DNA from 4 places in the Methylobacterium sp. 17Sr1-1 genome. Region 3 is predicted to be linked to each of the others. Evidence: riboswitches for the same ligand, from Rfam matches in the RefSeq annotation. Region 3 holds a riboswitch; each other region holds the start of a gene.
What was found. A riboswitch is a leader RNA that binds a small molecule or an ion and turns the genes downstream of it on or off. The one in region 3 is predicted to bind cobalamin.
Positions count from the first base shown of each region.

Region 1: another riboswitch for cobalamin. It lies ahead of DK412_RS08410 (TonB-dependent siderophore receptor); the one in region 3 lies ahead of DK412_RS10555 (CbtB domain-containing protein).
Region 2: another riboswitch for cobalamin. It lies ahead of DK412_RS23715 (TonB-dependent siderophore receptor); the one in region 3 lies ahead of DK412_RS10555 (CbtB domain-containing protein).
Region 4: another riboswitch for cobalamin. It lies ahead of DK412_RS28655 (TonB-dependent receptor); the one in region 3 lies ahead of DK412_RS10555 (CbtB domain-containing protein).

Region 1 covers NZ_CP029552.1:1,871,611-1,876,593, forward strand. The annotation lists gene DK412_RS08405 (peptidase) at 1-254, opposite strand, end outside; gene DK412_RS08410 (TonB-dependent siderophore receptor) at 254-2,392, opposite strand; cobalamin riboswitch at 2,632-2,835, opposite strand; gene DK412_RS08415 (IS4 family transposase) at 2,920-4,266, opposite strand; gene DK412_RS08420 (ABC transporter substrate-binding protein) at 4,695-4,983, shown strand, end outside.
Region 2 covers NZ_CP029552.1:5,217,141-5,222,123, reverse strand. The annotation lists gene DK412_RS23725 (heparan-alpha-glucosaminide N-acetyltransferase domain-containing protein) at 1-46, opposite strand, end outside; gene DK412_RS23720 (hypothetical protein) at 43-282, opposite strand; gene DK412_RS23715 (TonB-dependent siderophore receptor) at 282-2,423, opposite strand; cobalamin riboswitch at 2,622-2,831, opposite strand; gene DK412_RS23710 (TAXI family TRAP transporter solute-binding subunit) at 2,931-3,866, opposite strand; gene DK412_RS23705 (SGNH/GDSL hydrolase family protein) at 4,080-4,983, opposite strand, start outside; gene DK412_RS23700 (OpgC domain-containing protein) at 4,967-4,983, opposite strand, start outside.
Region 3 covers NZ_CP029552.1:2,331,910-2,336,892, reverse strand. The annotation lists gene tatC (twin-arginine translocase subunit TatC) at 1-331, shown strand, start outside; gene DK412_RS10570 (prephenate dehydrogenase/arogenate dehydrogenase family protein) at 411-1,193, opposite strand; gene cobO (cob(I)yrinic acid a,c-diamide adenosyltransferase) at 1,406-2,011, opposite strand; gene cobU (bifunctional adenosylcobinamide kinase/adenosylcobinamide-phosphate guanylyltransferase) at 2,008-2,520, opposite strand; cobalamin riboswitch at 2,649-2,850, shown strand; gene DK412_RS10555 (CbtB domain-containing protein) at 2,880-3,056, shown strand; gene DK412_RS10550 (CbtA family protein) at 3,145-3,891, shown strand; gene DK412_RS10545 (DUF1636 domain-containing protein) at 3,888-4,265, shown strand; gene cobW (cobalamin biosynthesis protein CobW) at 4,262-4,983, shown strand, end outside.
Region 4 covers NZ_CP029552.1:6,256,045-6,261,027, reverse strand. The annotation lists gene DK412_RS28655 (TonB-dependent receptor) at 4-2,031, opposite strand; cobalamin riboswitch at 2,212-2,360, opposite strand; gene DK412_RS28650 (Trm112 family protein) at 2,487-2,690, opposite strand; gene DK412_RS28645 (LON peptidase substrate-binding domain-containing protein) at 2,740-3,408, opposite strand; gene trxA (thioredoxin) at 3,578-4,486, opposite strand; gene DK412_RS28635 (MFS transporter) at 4,650-4,983, opposite strand, start outside.

The DNA of each region.
Region 1 (4,983 bases), 460 kb from region 3:
GCCAGGGTGAGGGTATCGGGGAAGGCGGACGCGCCCGACCGCTCCAGCGCCGCCTGCGGCGTCAGCCGCACGGCGTCGAGGCGGAGCGGGCCGGACGCCGCGACCCGCTCGGCCTGCGTGAGGACGGGGAAGCCGACCGTTAGCATCACCAGCCCGGAGGCGAACCAGGCGACGACGAAGAGCCCGGTCGCGATGCCGAGCCAGCGGTGGCCGAGATGCAGCCACCGTTTCAGCCGCTTGCGCAATCCGCGCATCAGAAGGTGACGTGGTAGGCGAGCTCGACCGAGCGCGGCCGGCCGAGCAGCCAGGAATTGCTGTTGCCGGAGATCGCGTAGAGCCGGTCGGTCAGGTTGTAGCCGCGCAGCGACAGGCGCGAGGTCGGCGTCACCTGCCAGTCCAGGGTGGCGTTCACGAGCGTGTAGGCCGGCCGCCTGACCGTGTTGGCGAAGTCGCTGAACACCGGCCCGACATCGTTGATGCCGAGCCGCGCCACCCAGCCCGGCGCGAAGGCGTAGCTGAGCCAGACATTGGTCACCCGTTGCGGCACGTCGACCGGGACCTTGCCGGCGAACGACACCAGGCCAGCATCGGTATTCTGCGAGAACGAGTCGTAGCGGGCCCGCAGCAGGGCGGTGTTGGCCTCGATGCGCCACTGCTCCGAGAGCTGGTAGGCGAAGGCGACCTCGATCCCGCGGGAGGACTGGCTGCCGATTGCGGCGACCTCCGTCGGCCGGCCGGGGATCGGGCTCAGCAGGTTGTCCTTGCGAATGTGATAGGCGGCGAAGGTCCACTCCCCGCGACCATTGTCGAACAGGCCCTTGGCGCCGGCCTCGACCTGTTCGCCGGTGGCGAGCTGGAACTGCGCCTGCGGCACGCTGGTGGTGATCAGGCTGCCGAGCGGATCGGCGGCGGTGGCAACTTGCGCGTAGAGGGCGAGATCGGGCGTCGGGGTATAGACGGCCGCGGCGCGGGTGCTCACCGAGTCGAAGGTCTTCTCGAAGGCGGTCCCGGCCAGCGGCCGGCTCACCGCGACCGTCGGCGCGTCGTAGCGCAGGCCGGTCACCAGGGCGAAGTGCGGCGTCAGCTCCAGCCGGTTCTCGGCGAAGACCGAGGCCTGGCGGGTGCGCGAGACGATGTCGGTGCGGGTGCCCGCGAGGTTGATGAAGCGCCCTTGCGCGAAATCGAACGGATCGACGACGCTCTCGCCCCCGAACGGCGCATTGCTGTCGCGCCGGAACGCGATGTGGTTGACGTCGAAGCCGATCACCGTCGCACTCTTGATGCCGAGCAGGCTGCCGCGGACGGTCGCGTCGAGGCGGTTGCCGATCTGCTCCTCGTGGTGGCGGATCTCGATGTAGTCGCTGCGGCCGATCAGGCCGGTCGCCGGCTGGTAGGTGTATTGCTCGACGTCGCGCCAGTGCCGCTCGGTGGAGAGGCGATAGGCGGTGTTGCGCACCGTGATGTCGGGGCTGGGATTCCACTCGGCGCGCAATTGCGTCCAGTTGTCGAACCAGGCGATCTGCGAATCCTGGATGTTGTAGTTGGTGAAGCGCAAGCGGTCGGGCACCCGCGTGTCGACGAGGGGCGAGCCCCAGTAGCGGGTCGGCTCGTTGTGGCCGAGGTCGTGCGAGAGGGTGACGCTCAGGTCGGGGGCCGCCCGCCAGGTCACCGCCGCCGAGAGGGCGAGATTGCGAAAGTCGCCGTCGGGCTTGACCCAGCCGTCGGCCCGGTTGCCGCTGAGGTTGAGCCGGTAGGCCAGGTCCTCGCCGACCGGCCCGCCGCTATCGAGGGCGAGGCGCGCGAGGCCGTCGGAGCCGATCGCCGCCCGCGCCTCGCCGACCGGGACGAAGGTCGGCTTCTTCGGCACCACGTTGATGATGCCGCCGATCGCGCCCTCGCCGTAGAGCACCGAGGCCGGGCCGCGCAGCACCTCGATCCGCTCCGCCGACCAGGTGTCGAACGGGAAGGTGACGGTGCCGACCCCGACATAGAGCCGGGTGCCGTCGTAGAGCTGCTGCACCGAGCTCGGCCCGACGAAGCCGCGGGCGGCGAAGGAGTGGTTGCCGTTGCCGGGTGAGGCGATGCTGGTGATGCCGACGGCGTTCTGGGTCACCGCCTCCTCGAGCGTGTTCTGGCCCCGGGCCCGGACGGTCTCGCCGCTGATGATGTCGAGGCTCGCCGGGGTCTCGAGCGGGGTGAGGCCGAGGCGGCTGCCTGAGCGCGACGGCGTCGCGAGATTGAGGCCCGGGGCGGCCTCCTCCCGGGAGCGGACGCCCGCGACCTCGATGCGGTCGAGGGCGATTTCTTCTGCGGTGCCGGGGGCGGCGGCCAGCAGCGGGGCGGCGAGGGCGGTGGCGAAGGTCGTCGCGCGGCGGGCGCGGTGCGCTTGCATGGTGGTATCCGGGATGGGCTTCCACTCCGTCCGTAGCCGGTCTCGTCGCATATGTAACGTTATAAAGTTACATTTCTTGCATCCCTTGCGACGCGCACCCTGTCGGCGGGTCGGGGGAGGGCGGGACCGGGCATGGCGGGACGGCGCGGGGCTGTGGCACGTCACCGCGAACGACAGCGGGACGGGGGCTTGGCGCCCTCGCCTCGACACCCATCAGGACACCCCGCCCGACGTGCTCGCGTGTGACCACGGCTGACGGCAGGTCTCCTGGCTCACGGGTCAGCGCCTGCCATCGTCTTCCCAGGGACCTTTTCAGGGGTCCCCAGTGACATGAGTGATGGAAGGCTCGCCGCTCACAGTTGCGGGGGCAGCCGCGGCTTCGGGCGAACCCTCACCGCGTTCCCTTTTGATCCCCGGAGGGAACCGTCGACGGCAAGCTTAGCCGTTCGGATACGAAGGAGCAATGGTGGGTGTCGGTTTGATCAACACACGGGAGCCTCGCGCCCCAACCCTCCCCCCTCTGCGGGCTACGGCCTTGACGGAAGTGAGTCTCTCGCGAGGAGGGCACCGGCGAGCATGGCCGAGAAGCGCTCCCATCCGCGCGCGACGACCTTGGGACCGGGTGGCGAGTTGGGAGCGTTCCAGCCGCCGTGGCGGGCCACGATCCACTCTAACCAGCTCAGGTTGCCGACGGGGTGAGGGTTGCGCAGGCGGTCCGTGCTGCCCTCGCAGGCCCGCCCCAGTTCCGCGACCACTGGCAGAGCCGCCTTATCCAGAACGTCCTGCATCGGTCGTCGGCTGCCGTCGCGGGCATCGACCAACTGCAGGATCCGCACGGCGGCTCCCAGCGCCAAGGCACTCAGCCGGAACAGCTTGTCTGGCACCCGCACCTGTGTCTCGTCCAGGCCGAGCCCGTCGCGCTTGAGAGCGCGGAACACCTCCTCGATCCGCCACCTCAACCGGTACAGCCGCACCATGTCCTGCGCGGCGGCGGCATCCGGCACCGCCCGCGTCGTCAGAAGCCGCCAGCACAAGGGCGTCACGCCCACAGGCGGCTCGAGTTCCTGCACGCAGACGCCATGCAGCCTCAGGCTGGCCGGCTCGCGGGCGCCTGGGCCGGAGGGACGGACCACCTCGACCGGTCCGGCCTGCAGCCTCACCTTGGCGATGCGGGCCGGCACCCCAGGGCGAGCCGGCACCTCCACGGTGCCGGTTGTCGCGACGGGCCATGACGCCTTGTCCTGAAGGCTGCCCCCTTCAACCAGTGGCCGGTCATGGCGTGCCCGCACCAGAAGATCGCTGCCCGCGGGCCGACGGGCGAAGTGGCTGTAGATGTCGCCCTCCTGGTCGGCGACCACGATCAAGCTCCGGGCCGTGTCGGCCAAAGCCGTCGCGGCAGCGGCCGCTCCGGTGATCCAGCGCTGGCTCTCCTTGTCCTCGACTGGCCGCCGGTGACGTGGCGCCGTCTGGCGGGCGGCGCGGGTCCAGAGCTGGGCGTCGACCAAGCCCAGCACCGCCTCGTCCTCGGCATCGACGGCGATGACCGGGTGCAGGAAGAAGCCGGGATTGCGGCCGTTGCCGGCCGGCCCCAGGCCATGGCGGCCAGCAGCAGCTGGGGTGAAGTTGATCTCGCTCGTGTCCTGGACGGCCACGATCGGACGCCCGGCGCAGGCCTGGGCCGTGCGGGCTGCAAAAGCCTGCAGGATGCCCTGCCAGTCAGCGCAGGGCGAGGAAAGGTAGCGATGGGCGGCCGCCGTACCGGCTTCGCTGCCGCCCACCGTGCTCAGCACCACGCTGCCGGTGGTGACGATCCGCTCAAACAGCCACGCCCCCCGGGCCTCGGTGCGTACGTCGCCCGATCCAAAGCCTCGCATCGGTTGTCCTCGCTGAACCGCAAAGACGCCCAACTCACAGACGCCGAACCATTTCCGTCAAGGCCGTAGCTCTGCGGGGGAGGGTGGCCTGCGGAGCAGGCCGGGAGAGGGGAACCACGGTTCCGGAAAAGCCTGAACCGTTGTGAAGGGCGCCATCTGGATCAGCGTCGCGCTGCCCCTCTCCCGGCCCCTGCTGATGCAGGGACCACCCTCCCCCGCAGAGGGGGGAGGGTTCGCGGGCGCGCCTCGATCGATGTCGGGCGACGATCCCACCCGCTCCCCGCCGCCGATGGCAGACCCCAGCTTTCTCAACCACGCCGCGCGATCCCGCATCGACGCCGCCCCGCACCCCTGACATACAGGACCCCGAACCGGCCCGCCCGGGCCGTGCATAAGATCTGACAAAAAGCCCCCTGGGAGGTCCCCCGATGTCGTTCCGCTCAACGGCCGCCGGCGCCGCCGGCCTCGCCCTGTCGCTGGCCTTGAGTGCCCCCGCCCTCGCCCAGGACGCCAAGGCGCCGATCAAGATCGGCGTGCTCAGCGACATGAGCGGGCCCTTCGCCGACCAGGCGGGCACCGGCTCGGTCGCGGCCGCGCAGCTCGCCGTCGAGGATTTCGCCAAGGAGGCCGGCGAGCTGAAGGTCGAGGTCGTCTCGGCCGACCACCAGAACAAGCCCGATATCGGGCTCGCCACCGCCCGGCGCTGGCTCGACCAGG
Region 2 (4,983 bases), 2.9 Mb from region 3:
CGATGCGCGGGGCGGTCGTGGGCGTAGATGTGGACGCTGACGTCATGATCCGGTCTCGGCGGCGAGGCGGGCGAGGAGCCGGCGCACGTCCGGCGGCGTCCAGATCGGGCCGCCGCGGGGCTTGCGCACCCCGCGCCGGGTCAGCGAGGCGGCGATGCCCTCGGGGGTCCCGCCGGTCTCGGCGGCGATCACCGCCAGGACCGGCGCGAGGTCCCGGCGGTAGCGCCGGGCGCGGGCGGCGGCGGCATCGCGGCCGGCATCGCCCTTGCGGAGAGCCACCATCAGAACCGCACCGACAGGGTTCCGGTGAACCGGCGCGGCGCTCCCGGATAGACCCGGAGCGCGCTGAGCGAGCTTTCGTAATACGTGGTGTCGAACACGTTCTCGACGTTCAGGCCGAACCGGACATTCTCCCAGCGGTAATAAGCGAGGGCATCGACCGCGATGTAGCCCGGCAGCCGGAAGCTGGCATTGGCGTCGCCCGCCCGCTCGCCGACGGCGCGCACGCCGCCGCCGAGGCCGAAACCCTTCCACGGGCCCGCCTGCACCTCGTGGACCGCGAGCAGGCTGCCCGAATGGCGCGGCACGTTGATCAAGGGCGCGCCGACCGGCAGCACATTGTCCTTGGTGATCACCGCGTCGGCGAAGACGTAGCCGGCCAGGACCTTGATCTCCGGCGTGATCTGGCCGGACGCGGTGAGCTCGAAGCCCTGGCTGCGGACGCCGCCGGCGGCGAGGGAGAAGCCGGAATTGTTGGGATCGGCGGTCAGCACGTTCTGTCGCTCGACCCGGAAGGCGGCGCCGGTGAGGCTCAAGGCGCCTCCGAACAGGTCGAGCTTGGTGCCGACCTCGTAGCCGAGGCCGCTCTCCGGCGCGAAGGGAGCACTCCGTGCCGCCGCGAACGCGTCGGGCCCGGTATTCGGCCGGAAGCTGGTGCCGACATTGGCGTAGAAGGAGAGCGCCTGTAGCGGCTGGTAGACGAGCCCGGCCCGGGGCGAGGCGGCGAAATGGGTCTGGTCGGTCTGGAGCCCGGTGGTCCGCTCCCGGAACGACTGCTCGAAGACGTCGAAACGCGCGCCGACGAGCGCCTTCCATTCCGGGGTCAAGCTGATCTGGTCCTGGGCGTAGAAAGCCGTGTTGGTGACCTGCTCGAATCCGTTGGTCTGGAAGGCGAAGGGCGGCAGCGGCCGGCCGTAGACCGGGGCATCAATGTCGAGGGAATAGGGCGTCTGGCGGAAGCGCGAGCGGACCTGCTGGTAGCGGGCATCGGTGCTCTCGCGCTCGACACCGAGGAGCAGGGTGTGGCCGATCCCGGCGGTGTCGAAGCGTCCGACCAGCTCGGCCTGGCCGATCGCCACGTCCCAGCGGTAATTGCGCAGGTTGCGGTCGCGCAGGACGGTGCGGTTGTCGGCGGCGATCCCCCTCACCTCCACCGCCTCGCCGGTCAGCGCGCCGGTGTTGAAGTAGGTCGCGAGCCGCATCTGCCAGTCGGCATCGAAGCGGTGGTCGACCCGCACCTGCATCGTGTCGCTGGATTGATGGATGCTCTGGCCCGGCTCGCCGAGGAAGCGGGAGATCGGCAATGCGCCGAGCTGCCCGTTGATCGCCACGATGCCGCGGTCGAACACCGCGCGGTTGCGCAGAAATTCGGTCTCGACCGTCACCCGCGTATCGGGCGTGACCTGCCAGCTCACCACCGGGGCGACGAGGAGCCGGTCGCCGTCGACGAAATCCCGGAAGCTGCTCTGGCGTCCAGCGGCGAGGTTGAAGCGGTAGAGGAGCGTGCCCTCCTCGTCGAGGCTGCCTCCGGCATCGACCGTGCCGCGGGCCTGTTCGAACGAGCCCCAGAGCCCGCCCATCTCGACGAAGCGCTCCCTCGTCGGCTGCTTGGTGATGATGTTGACGAGGCCGCCCGGGTCGCTGCGGCCGAACAGGCCGCCGCCGGGGCCCTTCAGCACCTCGATCCGCTCGATGTTCTGGGTGTCCTGCTGGGGCGGGAACCCGCGGGCGAGGGGAAATCCGTTCTTGTAGATCTCGGCCGTGGCGACGCCGCGCACGGCGTAGCCGAGGGGCGAGAGCCCGCCGAAATTGTTCTGCTGCACGATGCCCGGCGTGTAGGCGAGGACCTGCTCGGCCCGCGTCGCCGCCAGATCGGTGATGACCTCGCGGGGGGCGACGGTGACGACCTGCGGCACGTCGCGCTGGGGCGTGTCCGTCTTCGTGCTGCTGACGGCGCGGTCGGCGCGAAAGCCCGGGGTCGGGCCGACGAGGCCGATCGTGCCGGCGGCGGTGGTCGGCAGCACCGGCAGGCTCGGGCCCGGCACGGGCGGGCGCGGGCCCTCCACCACGACCTCGTCGAGGGCGATGGTCTCCTCGGCCCGGGCCTCGGGCGCCGCGGCGCCGAGAGCGAGCGCGGTCGCCAGGGTCGCACCGTACCGACGCCGGTGGGGCGCCGGGTGAGCGGACGGAACGCTGGGGGACGGCGGACGGCGTTTCACGGAGCGTACTCGACTGTTGCCGCGCGACGCGATCCGGGCGAGCGGCAGGCTGAGTCCGCGCGTCCGCGCGGCGCATGCCCGAGCGCTCCTCCGGGCCGTACCGCCCGCGGGACGTGACCGCGCCAGACGGCGCGCGCTCAAGGCAGGTCTCCTGGCTCGCGGATCGTCGGACCCGCCTGGCCTTCCCGGTGCAGGCGCACCAGTGGCCGTCGGCGGCGGGACCTCTCCGCTCACAGTTGCGGGGGCAGCCTCGGCTTCGTCCCGTCAGGACTCACCGAGTTCCCTCTTCGCCCGCGGGCTCGCGCCCCAGGAACCTTGGCGGCACCATCCATGGCAGCCCGCCCACCGGGGAGCAACATCCAGAAACGCAATGTAATAATGTTGCGATCGCTGTGGCTGCGGGATCACACTGTCCGGCAGGGCCTCCCGGCCCTACTCCCCGCGCAGGAAGGCCGCCGTCGCGGGGTGCAGCCACGCCGCCGGGACGGCGTCCTTCAAGTCGCGCGGGTCGCTCGGCCGCTCGTGCGGCAAGAGCCGGGCGAGGGCCGGCTTCGCCTTGTCGATCGCCGCGACGAGGCGGGTCACCGCGGCCGGGTCGAGGCCGGGCCGGCCGAGAACGAAGCTCCACGACCCCACCGTCTCGATCGCCGCGTTCTGGCCCGGGAAGGTGCCGGGCGCGACGGTGATGCGCCGCAGGGACGGGCTCGCCGCCAGGATCGCCGGGATCGCCGCCGCCGAGGGGCCGAGGAAGCGGGCGCCGCCCGGCGCTTCGGCCATGGTCCGGAAGCCCGGCCAGCCGGTGCCGCCGCCGAACAGGGCCGCGGCCCGTCCGTCGCGCACCATCGCCGGGCCGTCGCCGGCGTGCTCAAGGAGGATCGGGCGGATGTCGTGCTCGGGGTCGATGCCGGAGCCGCGCAGCACGGTTCGGCCCATGGCGGTGAGCCCGGAGCTCTTCGTGCCGAGGGCCACCATTTGCCCGCGCAGGTCGTCGATGCGCGTCACCGGGCTCCCCGCCGGCACCACGAACAGGCCGGGTGCGGCGTAGACCGGCGCGACCACCGTCACCGCCGGTGCGCCCTGGCCTTCGAGCGCCTCGTAGGCGTACTCGCCCTGGACGAGGCCGAGATCGACGTGGCGATCGCGCAGGAGGACTAGATTCTCGGTCGAGCCCTTGCTGGCGCGCAACTCCAAGGTGAGATCCGGATCCACCTCCCGGAGCGCCGCCGCCAGCGCCTCGCCATAGGCCGGAAACCCGCCGCCGGGCGTCGCGGTGGCGAGGACGAGGCGTAGGGGTTCGGCGGCGCGGGGGGCGGGGATCGCGGTGAGGAGGGCGATGCAGGAGGCGGCGATCAGCCAGGGTTTCAGCATTGCTTGGTGTCCTGCATTCTCTCGACGACTCTGCACCCCGCCATGTCATTCCGGGGCCGCGCAGCAGAGCCCGGAATCCAGACGCTCAGGTGATACAGGATGAAGCGAAATGTAATCCGCATTCTTCTGCAAAACCTGCGGTTCTGGACTCCGGGCTCCGCTGCGCGGCCCCGGAATGACGTGGCGGATGGAAAAATGTCGTGGAGCGATGTCTCAATTCGCCGGCACTGGCGCCGCCGCCTTTGCGGGCGCCACGTCCGGCTGGAGCAGCGAGACGGTGATCGCCCGGGTGACGTGCTCGGCCATGCAGCGATAGCCGAGATCGGCCAGGCGGAAGCCGGCGCCGGACTGCGCCGTGTCGCCCCGCGATTCGCCTTTCAGCGCGCTGATCGCCCGCGTGGCGAGGTAGCGCATCGCCTCGTAGCGCTGGACCAGGGGCACCTGCGCGCGCTCGGCGACTTTCTGGATCGCCTGGACGAACTGGCGGTAGTAATCGTCCTTGGCGAGGCTCGCGGTGTATTGCGGATCGACCAGGACCACGTCGATCCCGTGCGACTTGATCCAGGCCACGGTCTCGGCCAGCGACTGCGAGAAATCCTCGATGTCGACGCGGGCGAGCGCGTCGTTGCCGCCGACCTGCCAGACCACGAGGTCGGGCTCGATCTCCGCCACCTGGTTGCGCAGGCGCTCGGCCGCCCCGAAGGCGATCTCGCCCGACACGCCGCGGCTCTCCACCGTCACCTCGATGTCGGGCAGCGAGCGGGTGAGCGCGTCCTCCAGGCGAACCGGGTAGGTCGCGGCGGTGCCGATGCCCCCGGAATTGGAGCCGATGGTCAGGACCTGGACCGCACGGTGCTCGACCAGCGCCTTCTTCACCGCCTTGAGCTTGGCCAGGGTGTAGAGCTTGGAGCCCGGCACCCGGCACTCGGGCGAGAGGCTGGGATCGGGCGCGTCCAGCCCCGGCGCGGTGGCCTGGAGCGCCGGGATCTCGGCATGCGCCGGCTGGGCCGGTTGAACCTGTCCGGGTTGCACCGGCGCGGGTTGGGGCGTCGTCGACTGCGCCTGCACGGCGAAGCCGAGGCACGAGACCAAGGCGAGGCTCACGCCGCCGAGGAGG
Region 3 (4,983 bases):
CACGATCGAACTCCTGCCGAAGGTGGACGAGTACCTCTCGCTCATCATGACGCTGATCTTCGCCTTCGGAATCGCGTTCCAGCTGCCGGTGATCCTGACCCTGCTCGGCCAGATCGGGCTGATCGATTCGAAGTTCCTGAAGGATCGCCGGCGCTACGCGATCGTGCTGGTCTTCGTCGCCGCCGCGGTGCTGACCCCGCCGGACGTGATCAGCCAGCTCTCGCTCGCGATCCCGATGCTGCTCCTCTACGAGGCGTCCATCTTCTCGGTGCGGGCGATGGAGAAGCGCCGCGAGCGGGCCCGGGCGGCGGAAGAGGCTGCGGGGGAGTAGGGTATTCGCCCTAATCCACATTCACCCCGACGACGAGAAGCCGCGGGATCCCCTCTCCCCCTCAGGAGAGGGGGACGTGCTATACTTGGACACGCCGTTCCAAGGCACCGTCAACCTCCCCCAACTCCCCCTCCATCTGCGCCGCCAGCGCGAAGAACCGCCGCCTGACCTCGCCCGCGAAAGGGTTCTCGCGCTCGATGGCGTGGTAGACCTCCGGCGCGTCGTGCCGGACCATGCCGACGGCCTGCATCACCAGGTCGAAGCTGCGGGTGGTCATCCGGGTCGGCAGCGGCTCCATCGCCACCAGCACCTTGGCGATCAGGTGGGTCAGGCCCTGCACCGCCGCCGCCTCGCGGTCATGCGCCTCCGGCGTGGTCATGATCACGGTGAGCCCGAGCGCCCGCCGCAGGAAGGCGCCGACCCGTCGGGCGCGGTCGCCCCGCACCGAGCAGACCGCGATCTTGAGGCCGCGCAGGCCGTCCCGCGCGCTCTGCGGCCCGAACAGCGGATGGGTCGCGACGATGTCGACGCAAGGCGGCAGGCCGGCCCGCATGATCTGCGCCGGCCGCACCTTCACCGACCCGACATCGAGGACGAGGGCGCCCGGCCGCAGGTGCGGGGCGATGTCCCGGACCACCCCGGCCAGGGTCGGGACTGGCGTCGCCAGGATCACCATCGGGCAGGCCGCGGCGTCTTCCAGGCTGCAGGGTTCGATTCCCGCCGCCGCGAAGGCCGAAGCGGGTGCGAAGGGATCGTGGACGCGCAGCGAGAACAGCGGCGCCAGATGCGTGGCGACGAGGCGGCCGAAGGCGCCGAAGCCGATCAGGCCGAGGGCGGGGAGCGGGATGGGAGAGGACGGCACGGGAGACCTCGGATCTGGGGCGAGGTCGGCGGGCCGGAAAATCCTGAAAGCCTCAACCGCCGACACGTCGCAGCGGTTGAGAGATGACGAGCACTCCGCCGCTAGGTGCGCGGCGAATAATAGAATCCGGTCGGGCGGGCGCTGGTCATGGCCGAGCCTGTAGCCCCGTGCCGCCGTCGCAGTCAATCAGAACTCGCAACCAGAACTCGCAATCAGAACTCGATGCCCTCCTGCGCCTTCACCCCGGCCGCGAAGTGGTGCTTCACCGAGCCCATCTCGGTGACGAGGTCGGCCGCCGCGATCAGCTCCGGCTTGGCGTTGCGCCCCGTCACCACGACGTGCAGGTCCGGCCGGCGCCGGCTCAATGCCTCCACTACCTCGGCGAGCGGCAGGTAATCGTAGCGCAGGGCGATGTTGAGCTCGTCGAGGATCAGGAGCCGGATCGCCGGATCGGCCATCAGCGCCTCGGTCTTCGCCCAGGCGGCGCGGGCCGCCGCCACGTCGCGGTCGCGGTCCTGGGTCTCCCAGGTGAAGCCCTCTCCCATCGTGTGCCACGCGACCTGATCCTGGAACCGCTCCAGCGCGAAGCGCTCGCCGGTCTCCCAGGCGCCCTTGATGTACTGCACCACCCCGACCCGCCAGCCGCGGCCGAGCGCCCGCAGCATCAGCCCGAAGGCGGCGGTCGACTTGCCCTTGCCGGGGCCGGTATGGACGATCAGCAGGCCCTTCTCGATCGTCTTGCCCGCGACCTCGGCGTCCTGCACCGCCTTGCGCTTCTCCATCTTGGCGCGATGGCGCGCCGCCTCGTCGTCGCTCATTGCACGTCTCCCTTGATGATCATCGGCAGGCCGGCCACCACCAGCACCACCCGGTCGGCAATCGCCCCGAGGCGCTGATGCAGGCGCCCGGCCTCGTCGCGGAACCGGCGGGCCAGCGCGTTCTCCGGCACGATGCCGTAACCGACCTCGTTCGAGACCAGCACCAGCGGCCCCGCCACCGCCCGGCAGGCCTCGACCAGCGCGTCGGTCTCCGCCGCGAGGTCGGCCGCCTCGTCCAGCATCGCGTTGGTCAGCCACAGGGTCAGGCAATCGACCAGCACCGGCCGGCCGGCGGGCGCCCGGGCGATCGCCGCCGGCAGATCGCGCGGCGCATCCACCGTCTCCCAGGGCGGAGGCCGGCGGGCGCGGTGCTCGGCGATGCGCGCGCGCATCTCGTCGTCGAAAGGCTGCGCCGTCGCGACGTAGCGCCAGGGCCCTGGCCGCGCCTCGATCAGCCCTTCCGCGTAGCGGCTCTTGCCTGAGCGGGCGCCGCCCAGCACCAGGGTCAGGCGCGGGGCGGCGCGGTCCGGATCCGGCACGGACATCTCCTCATCTGGCGGACAACGCGGGGCCGCGAAAAACTCGGGGGCGGAGGTGTCGCGGCAGGCCGCGCCGATTGCAAGCCCGCAGGCGACCGGCTAGGGTCGCGCACGACGGTGCCTCGGCGACGAGGTGAAAAGGGAACGCGGGAGCCGGGCTTCTTCCGGTATGCCGCGGCTGCCCCCGCAACTGTGAGCGGTCGCACACGGTCCGCCATCGGCCACTGGAGCGATCCGGGAAGGCGGTGGGCCGGCAAGACACCGCGAGCCAGGAGACCTGCCGTCACCCCTTTCTCTCGACGCCGCCGGTGGGGCGGCAGGAGTTCGTCATGGTCGCGATCACCCGGTCCCTCTCCCCCGCCCTCGCCGGCGAGCGCCTGAGCGCCGTCCTCCTGGCTGCCACGCTCGGCATCGGGCTCCTGTTCGTCTCCGGCTTCGCGCCGGTGGTCGCCCTGCACAACGCCGCGCACGACTGGCGCCACGCCCACAACTTCCCCTGCCACTGACCAGGGCCCGACCCTCTTAAAAGCCGCGCGGCCTGCGCCCCGAGGGGCCGCGGGCCCGCGGCCCTTTGGTCGTGCAGGTGATCCCACGATGACGAAACGTCTGCTCGCCGCGGCCCTGGTCGCCGGCTTCCTCGCCGCGTGCGTGACCTCGGTTCTGCAATTCGCCCTCACCTCTCCGCTGATCCTGGCGGCGGAGAAGTACGAGACGGCGGAGAGCGCCGTGCCGGCTCCCCACGCCTTCGCCAACCCGTTGATCGTGCTGGCTCATGCGGGCCACGACCATGGGGCCGAGGCGCAATGGCAGCCCGCGCCCGGCCTGCCGCGCCTCGCCTTCACGGCCCTCGCGACGCTGGTGAGCGGCGTCGGCTACGCGCTCTTGCTCGGCGCGGTGCTGGTCGCGACCGGCCGCGAGGTGACGCCGTCCGAGGCGCTGACATTCGGCATCGGCGGCTTCCTCGCCGCCAGCCTCGCGCCGGCGGTGGGGCTGCCGCCGGAACTGCCCGGTGCCGCGGCCGCCGCCCTCGAATCGCGCCAGCTCTGGTGGGTGGCGACGGCGCTCGCCACCGCGATCGGCCTCTACCTGGTGGCGATCCGCCGCCGGCCCGCCGCGATCGCGATCGGCCTCGCCCTCATCGTCGCGCCGCACCTCTGGGGCGCCCCGCACGGGCCGGAAGAGATCTCCGCGATGCCGCCGGTCTACGCGGCGCAGTTCGCCGCCCGGTCGCTGGCGGTCGCCTTCGCGTTCTGGGCGGTGCTCGGCCTCGCCTTCGGCTGGGCCTGGGGTGCCGTCGCCGGGACGAAGAGCGTGGCGCGTCGGAGCGAGGTGGCCGCGTGAGCGATCCCGTGACGCTCTACGTCTGCACCACCTGCCGCGACGCTGCCGATCCGGCGGACGGCCCCCGCGCCGGTGCCCGCCTGCACGACGCGCTCGCCGAAGCGCTCGCGGCCCGGCCCGGCGCGCCCGTGCGGATCGAGCCGGTGGAATGCCTCTCGGTCTGCAAGCGGCCCTGCACGGTCGCGGTCGCGAGCCCCGGCCGCTGGACCTACATCTACGGCGACCTCGACCCGGCGATCTCCGCCGACATCATCCTCGACGGCGTCGGCCTCTATGCCGGGACCCCGGACGGCATCGTGCCCTGGCGCGAGCGTCCGCAGGAATTCCGCAAGGGCGTCGTCGCCCGCATCCCTCCCGCGCCGGTTGAGCCATGACCATCCTCAAGAAGATTCCCTGCACCATCGTCACGGGCTTCCTCGGCGCCGGCAAGACGACGCTGGTGCGCCACGCCATCGAGCACAACGACGGCCGGCGCCTCGCGATCATCGTCAACGAGTTCGGCGATGTCGGCTTCGACGGCTCGCTGCTGGCCGAGTGCGGCATCCCGGGCTGCGACGCCGACGCGGTGGTGGAACTGCCGAACGGCTGCATCTGCTGCACCGTCGCCGATGACTTCGTGCCGGCCCTGAACAAGCTCCTCGACCGTCCGGAGCCGCCCGAGCACATCCTGATCGAGACCTCCGGCCTCGCCCTGCCGAAGCCCCTGGTCCAGGCCTTCAACTGGCCGGCGATCCGCTCGCGGGTGACCGTCGACGGCGTGGTGGCGGTGGTGGACGGCCCGGCAGTGGCCTCGGGCGCCTTCGCGGACGACCCGGAGGCGCTGGCCGCCCAACGCGCGGCCGATGCCAGCGTCGAGCACGAGAACCCGCTCGAGGAGGTGTTCGAGGACCAGCTCCTCTGCGCCGACCTCGTGGTGATGAACAAGTCGGACCTCCTCGACGAGGGCGAGCGGGCCCGGGTCCGCGCCGAGGTGGAGGCGCACCTGCCCCGCGCGGTCAAGCTCGTCGAGACCGCCCACGGCGCCCTCGATTCCCGCGTGCTGCTCGGCCTCAACGCGGCCGCCGAGGACGACCTCGCCGCCCGGCCCTCGCA
Region 4 (4,983 bases), 2.6 Mb from region 3:
CCCTCAGAACCGCCCCGCCAGCGTCAACCGCACGGCCGTCGGCTCGACCGGGTGGAAGTGCCGGTCGGCGACGCCCGCCGCCTCCCCGGGCAGGCGCGATTCGTAATAGTAGGTGATCTGGTCGGCCCGGGCATTCGTCAGGTTGAGCACGTCGAGGGCGAGGCTCACGCCGGTGTCGAAGGCGTAGCCGATCCGGCCGTTGAGCAGGGCCGTCGGCTTCGAGCGCACCGAGTTGTCCTCGATCAGGGGCCGCGGCCCGAAGTAGCGGAAGCGCAAGGTCCCGAACCAGCCCTGGCCCTCGCCGAAGCTGACGCCCGCCGAGGCGATGGCGGTCGGCGCCTCCGGCACCCGCCGGCCGATCGGGTCGCGGTCGGCGAAGCGGGCATTGGTGAGGGTCAGGTCGCCCTCCAGCCGCAGCCAGGGCGTGACGGCGTAGTGGTTGCTCCACTCGATGCCGAAGCGCCGCGTCGGCCGGCTCGGTTCGGTGGTGCCGGTATCGCCCTGGAACAGGTTCTCGGAGGCGAAGTCGAGGCGGAACAGGGCGAGGCTGGTCTCGAGCCCGGCGATCGAGCGGTTGCGGATGCCGACCTCGTAGCCGGTCGAGGGCACGAGGAACGGCGAGCGGGCGATGGTGAACAGCGGGCTCGCCGGATCGACCGTCGCCGTCACGCCGCGGGCGTCGTTCGAGTGGAAGCCGCCGCCGTAATTCAGGTAGATCTCGGTGTCCGCCCATGGCCCGAACACCGCGCCGAGCTTCGGATTGACGATGCCGTCGCGGGCTTTGCCCGAATTCGCCGGCGTGTCGGAGCGGACGTCGGCGTAATAGCCGTCGGCCCGGAAGCCGACGCTGGTGCGCAGCCAGTCGGTCCAGCGCACCCGGTTCTCGTAAGTGAAGGCGGCGCTCGCCTCCAGCACCCGGTCGGCGAGCACCGTCGAGCGGTATTGCCGGGCGGTGGTGTTGAACAGGCCGACCCGGATGTCGTCGGTGCGGGTCTGCACGCCGATCTCGTTCTCCACGGCGAACCCGAACAGGTCGCCCTGGAACGTCCGGGAGATTTCGCCGCCGCCGAGCACCCGGGCGTCGCGCTGGCGGAACTGGTCGCCGTTGACCGGATCGTTGAGGAAATACGTGAAGTCGTTCCAGAGGTTCATCTGGTAGCGGACCAGGTAGGCCGAGGCCCGGGTGGTGCCGCCGGCATCCGACTGGCTCCAGCGCCCCGAGAGCGAGAACCGCCCGGTATCGCCGCCATCGGTCGGATCGAGGGTGCCGTAGCGGCCGATGATTCCCTCCGCCACCGCCCGCTCGGGGATCTGGTTGGTGGCGTTCCACCTGGCCCAGTAGGCCATGCCGGTGACGGCGAATCCGTCGGTCGCGGTGCCCTGGCTGTAGCGGGCGACGCCGTTGAGCTTGCCGAGCCGGTCCGGCACCGCCCAGGGCCCGTCATAGGTCTGCGCCTCGCCGGCGACGAGCAGGGTGCCGGCGCCGAGGGGCACGGAGGCCGCCGAGAGCCCGCGCCTGAAGCCGAAGCTGCCCAGCGTGGTCAGCGCGATGTTGCGGTCGAGCGTGTCGAGGTAGTCGATCCGCACCGAGCCGGCGGAGGCGAAGTCGCCGTCGCGGACGAAGTAGGGGCCTTTGTGGAACTCCACCGCGCCGACGAGCTCGGGGATCAGGAAGTTGAGGTCGGCGTAGCCCTGGCCGTGGGCGTGGGTGCGCATGTTCACCGGCATGCCGTCGACGTGGATGGCGATGTCGGTGCCGTGGTCGAGGTTGAAGCCGCGCAGGAAGAACTGGTTGGCTTTGCCCTCGCCGGAATGCTGGGTGACGATCAGGCCCGGCACCGCCTCCAGCACCTCGCCCGGGCGGGTGACGGGCAGGCTGTTGAGGACGGCCCCACTGACGATGCCGGCGCTCGCCGACTCGACTGGGCGCAAGGCGCCGCCGATGCCGGTGACGCCGCCGGGATAGCTGGCGCTGGCCGCGCCCGGAGTGCCGGTCACTGGCGCTTTCACCTCGATCTGGTCGAGGGGGATGTCGTCCTGGGCGAGGGCGGGGACTGGCAGGCTCGCGGCGAGCGCCGCGAGGAGTGGAAGACGGGAGACAGGCACGGGCGAGCCTTCATGGGCTGTGGCACGTCACCGTGGAGGCACCGGCACACCCCGGCCGGCGCGTCCCACATGTGACCACGGCTGACGGCAGGTCTTCATCCCTACCAAGTCTCCTGGCTTACGGGTCTCCGCCCCCCATCGTCTTCCCGGGCGCTGACACCCAGTGACATCGGTGATGGAGGCCTCGCCGCTCACAGTTGCGGGGGCAGCCGCGGCTTCTCGGCACCGCGTTCCCTTTTGATCCCCTGGGGGAACCGTCCCGTCGAGGTGTAGGCGCGGACGGGGCGGGCGCCAACGTGGCCCGCGCCGATTTGTCGGGCGTGTTGCCGGTTGTCGACGGGAAACCGCGCGGGATCCCGCGTCGGCGCGGCGCCGTCGCCTCAATCCGCCAGCGGCCGGGCCTCTTCCGGCAGCATGATCGGGATGCCGTCGCGGATCGGGTAGGCGAGCTTGGCCGAGCGGCTGATCAGCTCCTGGCGCGCCGAATCGTAGTCGAGCCGCTCCTTGGTCAGGGGGCAGACCAGGAGTTCGAGCAGCTTCGGGTCGATGCGGGTGGCCTCGAAGGAGGCGGGGGAATCGCTCACGGGTGGTCCTTCCGAATGGGTCCGGCGGCTCTCTAGCCCAAAGCGCCGCCTATTGCAGCGTCGGCTCGGCTCCCGAGGCCCGCACCAGCTCCATCTCGGTCACGGCGATCAGCACCTCGGCCCGGGTCTTGAGGTCGGGCGCCTCCAGCATCGCCTGCTTCTCGCGCGGGCCGAACGGGCTCATCATGCAGAGCGCATTCACCAGGGCCTCGTTCGGCGCCTCCTCGATCCCGGCCCAGTCGACCTTGAGGTCGTTGGCCTCGACGAAATCGCGAAGCGCCTTCAGCACCCCGGCGCGGTCCACCGCCTCCTCGCCGGCGCGGGCGTGGAAGTCGCTCTCGAACGGCGCGAAGGTGACCCTGCAGCGGCGGAAGCCCATGGCGTTCGGCAACTCCTCCTCGATCCGGAACCGGGCGATGCCGGTGAGCGAGATCAGGTAGCGGCCGTCGCCGGTCTCGGCGAACTGGGTGACGCGGCCGGCGCAGCCGATCCGGAACAGCTTCGGCGAGAGCGGGGCCTCGCCGGATTCGGAATCCGGCTGGATCATGCCGATCACGCGGTCGGTGCGCAGGGCCTCGTCGATCATCGCGAGGTAGCGCGGCTCGAAGATGTTGAGCGGCATCTGGCCCCGCGGCAGCAGCAGAGCCCCGGGGAGGGGAAAGACCGGGATCTCGGTCGGGCAGTCGGCCGGCCCCTTGTAGGCGACGTTCATGCTCATCGGCGTCGCTCCCGCGCGGATCGGAGGGGTGTCCCGGGCTCCGTCGTCTCGGGCCCGGGATCACAGCGTGCCATCTAGGGCGCCGCTCTCCGGCGTGGATACCTGTCCGGCGTAATGCCGCGCCCGGGATGCACTTCGCGACGCAGTTCGCGACGCATCCCGGCCGGCCTCACGAGAACATCAGGGTCGACAGCTTGCGCCGGCCGCGGATGGTCATCGGGTCCATCGGTCCCCAGGCCTCGAACAGCTGGAGCAGCTGCTTGCGGGCGCCGTCGTCGTTCCAGGACCGGTCGCGGCGGACGATCTCGATCAGCTGGTCGACCGCCTCCTGCTGCTGGCCCTTGGCGTTGAGGCCGAGCGCGAGGTCGAACCGGGCCTGGTAATCAGCGGGGTCGGCCTCGATCCGGCGCTGGAAGCCGGCGAGGTCGCCGAGCGACGCCGCCTGCTCGGCGAGCTCGATCGCGGCCTTCACGGCGGCGATGGCCGGGTCCTTGGCGGCCTCGGGCGGCGCGGCCTCGATGAAGCGGCGGGCGCCCTCGAGGTCGTCGGCATCGAGGTGGAGGCGGGCGAGGGCCGCGATGGCGCCGGCATGACCCGGCTCCTGGCCGAGCACCGCGGCGTAGATCTCGGCGGCGGCCTGGGTGTCGCCGGCCTCGGCGGCGGCTTGCGCCTCCGCCATCGCATCCTCGATCGCCGTCGGGCCCACCGGGCCGACCAGGCGCTCGATGAAGGCCTTGATCTGCGCCTCGGGGAGCGCCCCCATGAAGCCGTCGACCGGCTGGCCGCGCTGGAACGCGATCACCGCCGGGATCGACTGGATGCCGAGCTGGCCGGCGATCTGGGGATGCTCGTCGATGTTCATCTTGACGAGCTTCACCTTGCCGCCGGCGTCCTTGACGGCCTTCTCGATGATCGGGGTGAGCTGCTTGCACGGCCCGCACCAGGGCGCCCAGAAATCGACCAGCACCGGCTGCTGCAGGGATTCCTGCATCACGTCCTGGCGGAAGGTCGCGGTGGTGGTGTCCTTGATCAGGGCGCCCGCGGGGGGCTGGCCGGCCGCGGGAGTGTCGGTGAGCATCGATGACCTCGGGAGAACGGCCTTCACGTCGCGGGCCTGCACGGCCCGCCGATCAGATGGGGTAGACCGGCCGCCCCGGCCAGGGCAAGGCGCGGAAAGCCCGAAAAAGCACGGGAAATCAGCAAAGCCGGACGCGCCCTCGGGGCTGCGTCCGGCTCGGTCCTCACGCCGCCGCCGGCGCCGCCTGGCGCATCCGGCCGATCATCAGCGACATCAGCGCGGCCATCACGGCGGTCAGCCCGGCGGCCAGGAACGCCTCGAGGTAGCGGCCCTCCGAGGCGCGCACCAGGCCGGCGCCGAAGGCGGCGGTGGCGGCACCGAGCTGGTGGCCGGCGGCGATCCAGCCGAACACGATCGGGGCGTCGCGCTCGCCGAAGGCCTCGTTGGCGAGCCGCACCGTCGGCGGCACCGTGGCGATCCAGTCGAGGCCGTAGAACACCGCGAAGATCGACAGGCTGTAGAACGAGAAGTCGGTGAAGGGCAGGGCCATCAGCGAC